Regions from separate parts of the Dyella marensis genome, predicted to be linked through region 1. Evidence: predicted binding sites of a transcription regulator. Region 1 holds the regulator's gene; the other holds the start of a gene.
What was found. Region 1 encodes sigma-54, which starts transcription at its own class of promoters, with help from an activator protein. Its sites were predicted from a motif close to TGGCACGNGCNTTGC; they were not measured.
Positions count from the first base shown of each region.

Region 1 (3,408 bases):
TCGACAAGTACGACATCACCGGCCTGCCGATGCATGCGCGCGCCAAGCTGGGCATCGGCTACCTGCCGCAGGAACCGTCGGTGTTCCGCCGCCTCACCGTGGCCGACAACATCATGGCCGTGCTGGAGCTGCGCGAGAACCTCGGCGCCAAGCAGCGCGCCACCGAGCTGGAAAGCCTGCTCGACGAGCTGAAGATCGCGCACATCGCCGACCAGCGCGGCATCAGCCTCTCCGGCGGCGAGCGCCGCCGCGTGGAGATCGCCCGCGCGCTGGCCGCCGAGCCGCGCTACATGCTGCTGGACGAACCCTTCGCCGGCGTCGACCCGATTTCGGTGGGCGAGATCCAGCGCATCGTGCGGCACTTGAAGGAGCGCGGCATCGGCGTGCTGATCACCGATCACAACGTACGTGAGACGCTGGGCATCTGCGACCGCGCCTACATCCTCAACGACGGCGAAGTGCTGTCGCGCGGCACGCCGGCGCACATCCTGGCCGACGAGAAAGTACGCGAGGTCTATCTGGGCCGCGAATTCAGGCTGTAAGGCTTTCCTGATGGCCGCGGTGCGCGCGCCGTCACATTCAGCCATTCGGCCTACGCGAGGATCGGCGGGAACCTATGGCCGCTCCTCCCCCTAGGGGTTAGGATGACCCGAAGCTCATCCAAGCCTTTGGGCTCATTCAAAACAGTGGCATGAAACCCGGACTGCAGTTTCGCCTCAATCAACAGCTCACCCTGACGCCGCAATTGCAGCAGGCGATCCGCCTTCTGCAGCTGTCGCAGCTGGAGCTGGAGGCCGAGCTGCGCCAGATCGCCGAGAGCAACCCGCTGCTGGAGTTCTCCGAGGACGCCGCCAACGAGGGCGACAGCGAAGGCGATGGCGAGGCCGCCACCTTCGACGCTCCCACCGAGGCCGCCACCTCCGCCAACGACGGCGACAGCGGCGACGAGCCGGCCGACTGGAGCGAATCCGGCGGCAACGCCGAAGAACCCATCGACTTCTCCTCCGCCGGCGGCAGCCGCAGCAGCGGCGGCGACGAGGACCACTTCGAACCGCAGAACGCCGCGCCGGAGACCCTGCAGGAACACCTGCTGTGGCAGCTCAATCTCACCCACATGAGCCTGCGCGAGCGCACCATCGCCGCGATCATCATCGATGCGCTCAATGCGGACGGTTATCTGGGCGAGACGCTGGAATCGGTCACCGCCGCGGTGCCGGCCGACCTCAAGGCCACCGTCGAGGAAGTCGACGCCGTGCGCCGCCAGGTGCAGCGCTTCGATCCCACCGGCGTGGCCAGCCTGGACCTGCGCGACTGCCTGCGCGTGCAGCTGGAGCAGTTCGATCCGGACCTGCCTCAGCGCGAGCTGGCGCTGCGCATCGTCGACAGCGAGCTTGAGCTGTTGGCGCGCAACGACATCGCCCGCCTGTCGCGCCGACTGCGCGCCAGCGACGAGGAAACCCACGCCGCGGCCATGCTGATCCGCAGCCTGGACCCGCGCCCCGGCGCCGCGCTCGACGTCACCCCGGTGGAATACGTCGCGCCCGACGTCTACGCGCGCAAGGACAGCGGCCGCTGGCGCGTCAGCCTCAATCCCGACTGCCAGCCGCGGCTGGGCCTGAACCAGCATTACTGCAACCTCATCGCGCAGGCCCGCGGCGAAGACGCCAGCTGGATGCGCGGCCAGCTGCAGGAGGCCCGCTGGCTGATCAAGAGCCTGGAATCGCGCGCCGAGACCCTGCTCAAGGTGGCCGAGGCCATCGTACGCCGGCAGAGCGCCTTCCTCGACTACGGCCCCGAGGCCATGCATCCGCTGGTGCTGCGCGAGGTGGCCGAGGAAGTGGGCATGCACGAGTCCACCATTTCCCGCGTCACCACCCGCAAGTACATCCATACGCCGCGGGGCACCTTCGAGCTGAAGCACTTCTTTTCCAGCGGCGTGTCCACGGAAGACGGCGGCAGCGCGTCCGCCACCGCCATCCAGGCCATGCTGCGCAAGCTGATCGACGCGGAAGACCCGCGCAAACCCCTGTCCGACCAGGCCATCGCCGAGGAACTGCACCGCAAGGGCATCCAGGTGGCGCGCCGTACGGTCGCCAAATATCGGGAGGCCATGCGAATTCCCAGCTCCAGCGAGCGCCAGCGGGCAGGTTGACCGGCGCGCAAGTGCGCCTGGACGGGAACTTGGCGGGATGGAAAGCGTCCCCATACCAAGAGATGACTGTGATGTGTCGGCGACCATCCGGCACCGGCGCATCGACCCACGCCGCGTCATGCGGCAGTACCAGAGGAGGCGCACCATGCAAGTCCAGCTCAGCGGCCAGAAGATCGAGATCACCCAGGCCCTTCGCGAACGCGTGAACGGCCACTGTGAGCGACTTACCCGCCTCGAAAGCAGACTCCTCGAATTGAGCGTCGTCCTCTCCGTCGACAAGCTGCAGCAACGCTGCGAAGGCACGCTCAAAGTCCCCGGCGCCGCACCGCTCCACGCGGAAGCCACCGAATCGGACATGTACGTCTCCATCGACAACATGTTCGACAAGCTGGTGGCGCAGTTGCGCAAGCACCGCGACAAGGTGTGCGACAAGCACCAGCGCGAAGTGCGCGAGGAACGCCAGTACGGCTGAACCTCGCCGGCCCGCCCCGCCCGCCGGGGCGGGCCGCTCCCAAGCCCGGCCCCAGCCCGTGCCGTCTTGCGGCGCACCAAACCGTCCGAACTGGCACAATGTGCGCCATCGCCACCGGCCCCTGCCGGGCATCACGCGGTGCAAAGGATTCGGTTTGGACCGGCTTACCGCCCGACAACTCTACGATGGCGTGCACGAGCGCATGGCCCTGCGCTGGGTGGCCGGCATGCGCGGCGAATCGCGGGTGCTCGAGCGCGGCGTGACCGCGTCGCGGCGTCCTTCGCTGATCGGCTATCTCAACGTCATCTATCCGAACAAGATCCAGATCATCGGCACCGAGGAGCTGAATTTCCTCGACGCCCTGGATTCGCGCCAGCGCTGGGAAGCGATCAACAAGATCGCCGCCTACCAGCCGGTGGCGATGATCGTCACCAAGGACCAGGCCATTCCCCCCGACCTGCGCGAGGTGGCCGAGGAAACCAACACCCCGCTGTGGATCAGCTCCAAGCGCGGCCACGAGCTGCTCACCTGGATGCAGTACCACCTGGCGCGCATGCTGGCGCCGAAGGTCACCCTGCACGGCGTGTTCCTGGAGGTGTTCTCCATCGGCGTGCTGATCACCGGCGAATCCGGCTCCGGCAAGAGCGAGCTGGCGCTGGAACTGATCAGCCGCGGCCACCGCCTGGTCGCCGACGACGCCACCGAATTCACCCTGATCGCGCCGGACGTGATCGACGGCACCTGCCCCGAGCTGCTGCAGGATCTCCTGGAAGTGCGCGGCCTG
Region 1 is NZ_CP064029.1:3,977,366-3,980,773, forward strand. Features, by position in the region: gene lptB (LPS export ABC transporter ATP-binding protein) at 1-542, shown strand, start outside; gene ISN75_RS17455 (RNA polymerase factor sigma-54) at 692-2,152, shown strand; gene hpf (ribosome hibernation-promoting factor, HPF/YfiA family) at 2,298-2,624, shown strand; gene hprK (HPr(Ser) kinase/phosphatase) at 2,779-3,408, shown strand, end outside.

Region 2 (3,408 bases), 1.0 Mb from region 1:
GACCTCGTCTTCCTCGCCGAAGAGGTCGCCCAGCTGCTGCACGGTGAGCGGCTGGGTGGCGGCGAGCAGGGCCGCCTCGATGATGTTCTTCAGTTGCTCGATCTGCATGGCCTGATCGGTTGAGGATGCTCGGTTGAGAGTGCCTGGATGGGTTCGGGGTCAGTCGGCGGCGGACGCCTGCGCGGGCGTGTCGTCTTCGACGGATTCCTCGGCCTGGGTGACCTTCGCCTTCACATAGATCGGAGCCAGCGGCTCCTCCTGCACGATTTCCACCAGCATTTCCTTGGCCAGTTCCAGCATGGCCAGGAAGGTGACCACCACGCCGAGCCGCCCTTCGCTGGGGTCGAACAGTGTCTCGAAGCGGTGAAAGCTGGCGTCGCCGAGCTTGCCCAGCAGCTCGCCCATGCGCTGGCGCACGCTCAGCGCCTCGCGCCGGATGGCGTGATGCCCGAACAGCTCGGCGCGATGCAGCACGTCCTTCAGCGCCAGCAGCAGTTCCTTCAGGTCCAGCGGCGGCGGCAGCTTGATCACGGTGCGCTCGCCGCTGTCGGCGTGCACCACCACCGTGTCGCGCTCGACGCGGGGCAGGGCGTCGATGTCCTCCGCCGCGCGCTTGAAGCGCTCGTATTCCTGCAGCCGGCGCACCAGCTCGGCGCGCGGATCTTCCTCGACGCCTTCTTCCACCGGCGGCCGCGGCAGCAGCAGCCGCGACTTGATCTCGGCCAGGATCGCGGCCATCAGCAGGTATTCGGCGGCCAGCTCCAGCCGCATGTCCCGCATCATGTCGATGTATTCCAGATACTGCCGGGTGATCTCGGCGATCGGGATGTCCAGGATGTCCAGGTTCTGCCGGCGGATCAGGTACAGCAGCAGGTCCAGCGGGCCTTCGAACGCCTCCAGGATGACTTCCAGCGCATCCGGCGGGATGTACAGGTCCTGCGGCATCTGCAGCACGGGTTCGCCGCGCACGATGGCCAGCGGCATTTCCTGCTGTTGCGGTACCGACGCGAAAGCGTCCTGCGGTGCTGCCACCGGCTGAGGCTCGACTGGCTCAGTGCTCATCAATGCATGTCGTTGGGCCGCCCATGACGGCTTGCAGTGCGTTCAACACGTTCGGAACCGTTCGATTCCACCGGCATTCGCTGAGGCTGTCCCCCGCTCTCGGGCGGCGGCCATCCGGCGGTCACCCGTGAAACTCCTTGAGGCTCGATCACCACGGGCGCTCTGGCGTCCGTCACGGCCTTGCATGATGAAACCGCGCCTGCGGCGGCATCGGTCAGGCTGGCCGTGAACAATTCCTGCAACCGGACCGGGAGGCAATCCACGGCGAACGGCAAGCCGGGCCGCGCGTTGAACTGCGCCACGGCGTGAACAGGAGGTCTGCTGGGTGTCGGGCGGGTGCTCCGGCGGCGTCTGGCTCGAACGGCAGGCGCACCCTGTAACCCACGTGCGATCAAGGTTAACGGCTGCATGCGGCCAAGTCCAGTATGCGTACGGCCTACCAAGCGTGCGGGTGCATCGGCAGAATGCCGCGGATGCGTGGTTTGGAAGGGCTCGATCGTCCACGTCGCAAGGGCAGCATGTGACCCGCCGCGTCTGGCCTGGGCGTCGGCGCCGATGCAATGGAAACGCTCGATGGAAGCGACACAGCTTCAAGGCGCCCGCAAAACGGCGGGAAATGGCCGAATCCCGCGTGCCGGTGGGTTCCGGGCGCGTCGCCGGCAGAATATTACGACGTGGCACGGCGCTTGCTTTACGCCACGGTAAGGGCAGTTTGATCGGCGCGGGGATAGGCCGCATGCGCGGCGGGGGTCCATTTCACGGGCACTAGTGCCTGCCGCGAATAAGTTGGATGACGCTGCACGGCAGCGGGGATGGGAGGGAAAGGCATGACCAAAGCCGGCGGCAAGCACCATAACGATGGTCCGGAGCAGCTGCGCCCCGCGCGGATGCGCATCGAGACGACCGTACTGATGAGCCGCGGCAGCCAGTCACAGCCGACGGAACTGGTAGACATCTCGGCCACCGGCGCGCTGCTGCGCCGCCCGCTGGGATGGCAGGGCGAAGTAGGGCAGAGCTGGATGCTGGACATGATTTTCGGCCACGACCTGCACATCCACCTGGAGGCCCAGGTGAAGCGCATCTCGGACCGGCACATCGGTTTCGCGTACACGCGCATACCGGAGGACAAGCAGGTTCCGCTATGGAATCTGCTGGGCGGCTACGCCGACATCCTGGAGACGTGGCACGACGATTGATTCGTCGCGGCAGCCGCTGGCGGAATCCCGCGTGGATCGGCGCGGGCGAGGCAGCCTGGAGCCTGTCCGAACTCCCTGGGGAGGACAGGCTCCTCGCTGGTTCATGAGTTGATCCATCAGGCCGCCGAGGCGGCTGGCTTCTTCTCGTCGCGCAGTTCGCGGCGGAGGATCTTGCCCACATTGCTCTTGGGCAGCGCATCGCGGAATTCGATCAGCTTGGGCCGCTTGTAGCCGGTGAGGTTGGCGCGGCAGAACTCCTTCAGCGCTTCCACCGTCAGGTTCGGGTCCTTGCGCACCACGAACAGCTTCACCACTTCGCCGGAATGCTCGTCCGGCACGCCCACCGCGGCCACTTCGGCCACGCCGGGGTGGGTCATGACGATGTCCTCGACCTCGTTCGGATACACGTTGAAGCCGGACACCAGGATCATGTCCTTCTTGCGATCGACGATGTAGACGTAGCCATTCTCGTCCATGCGCGCGATGTCGCCGGTGTGCAGCCAGCCGTCGGCGCCGAGCACCTTGGCGGTCTCGTCCGGGCGCTGCCAGTAGCCCTGCATCACCTGCGGGCCCTTCACCATCAGCTCGCCCACTTCGCCGAACGGCAGCGGCTGGCCTTCCTCGGACCAGATCGCCACGTCGGTGGAAGGAATCGGCAGGCCGATCGAGGCGTTGTAGTCCTTCAGGTCCAGCGGATTGATGCAGGCCGCGGGCGAGGTCTCGGTCAGGCCGTAGGCTTCGGCCAGGGTCACGCCGGTGACTTTCTTCCAGCGCTCGGCCACGGCGCGCTGCACGGCCATGCCGCCGCCCAGGCTCAGGTGCAGGCGCGAGAAATCGACCTGGTCGAAGCCCGGCGTGTTGAGCAGGCCGTTGAACAGCGTGTTGACGCCGGTGAGCGCGGTGAAACGCGACTTTTTCAGTTCCTTGACGAAGGCCGGCATGTCGCGCGGATTGGTGATCAGCCAGTTCAGGCCGCCCAGGCGCGTGAACACCAGGCCGTTCGCCGTGAGCGAAAAGATGTGATACAGCGGCAGGGCGGTGATGATGACCTCTTCGCCCTCCTTGGCGTTGGTGCCGATCCAGGCACCCGCCTGCAGCATGTTCGCCACCATGTTGCCGTGCGACAGCATGGCGCCCTTGGCCACGCCGG
Region 2 is NZ_CP064029.1:2,956,148-2,959,555, reverse strand. Features, by position in the region: gene scpB (SMC-Scp complex subunit ScpB) at 1-108, opposite strand, end outside; gene ISN75_RS12705 (segregation/condensation protein A) at 160-1,062, opposite strand; gene ISN75_RS12700 (PilZ domain-containing protein) at 1,890-2,258, shown strand; gene ISN75_RS12695 (AMP-binding protein) at 2,375-3,408, opposite strand, start outside.
Region 2: a site for sigma-54 is predicted at 1,738-1,752, ahead of ISN75_RS12700 (PilZ domain-containing protein). Genes of this name have one in related genera too.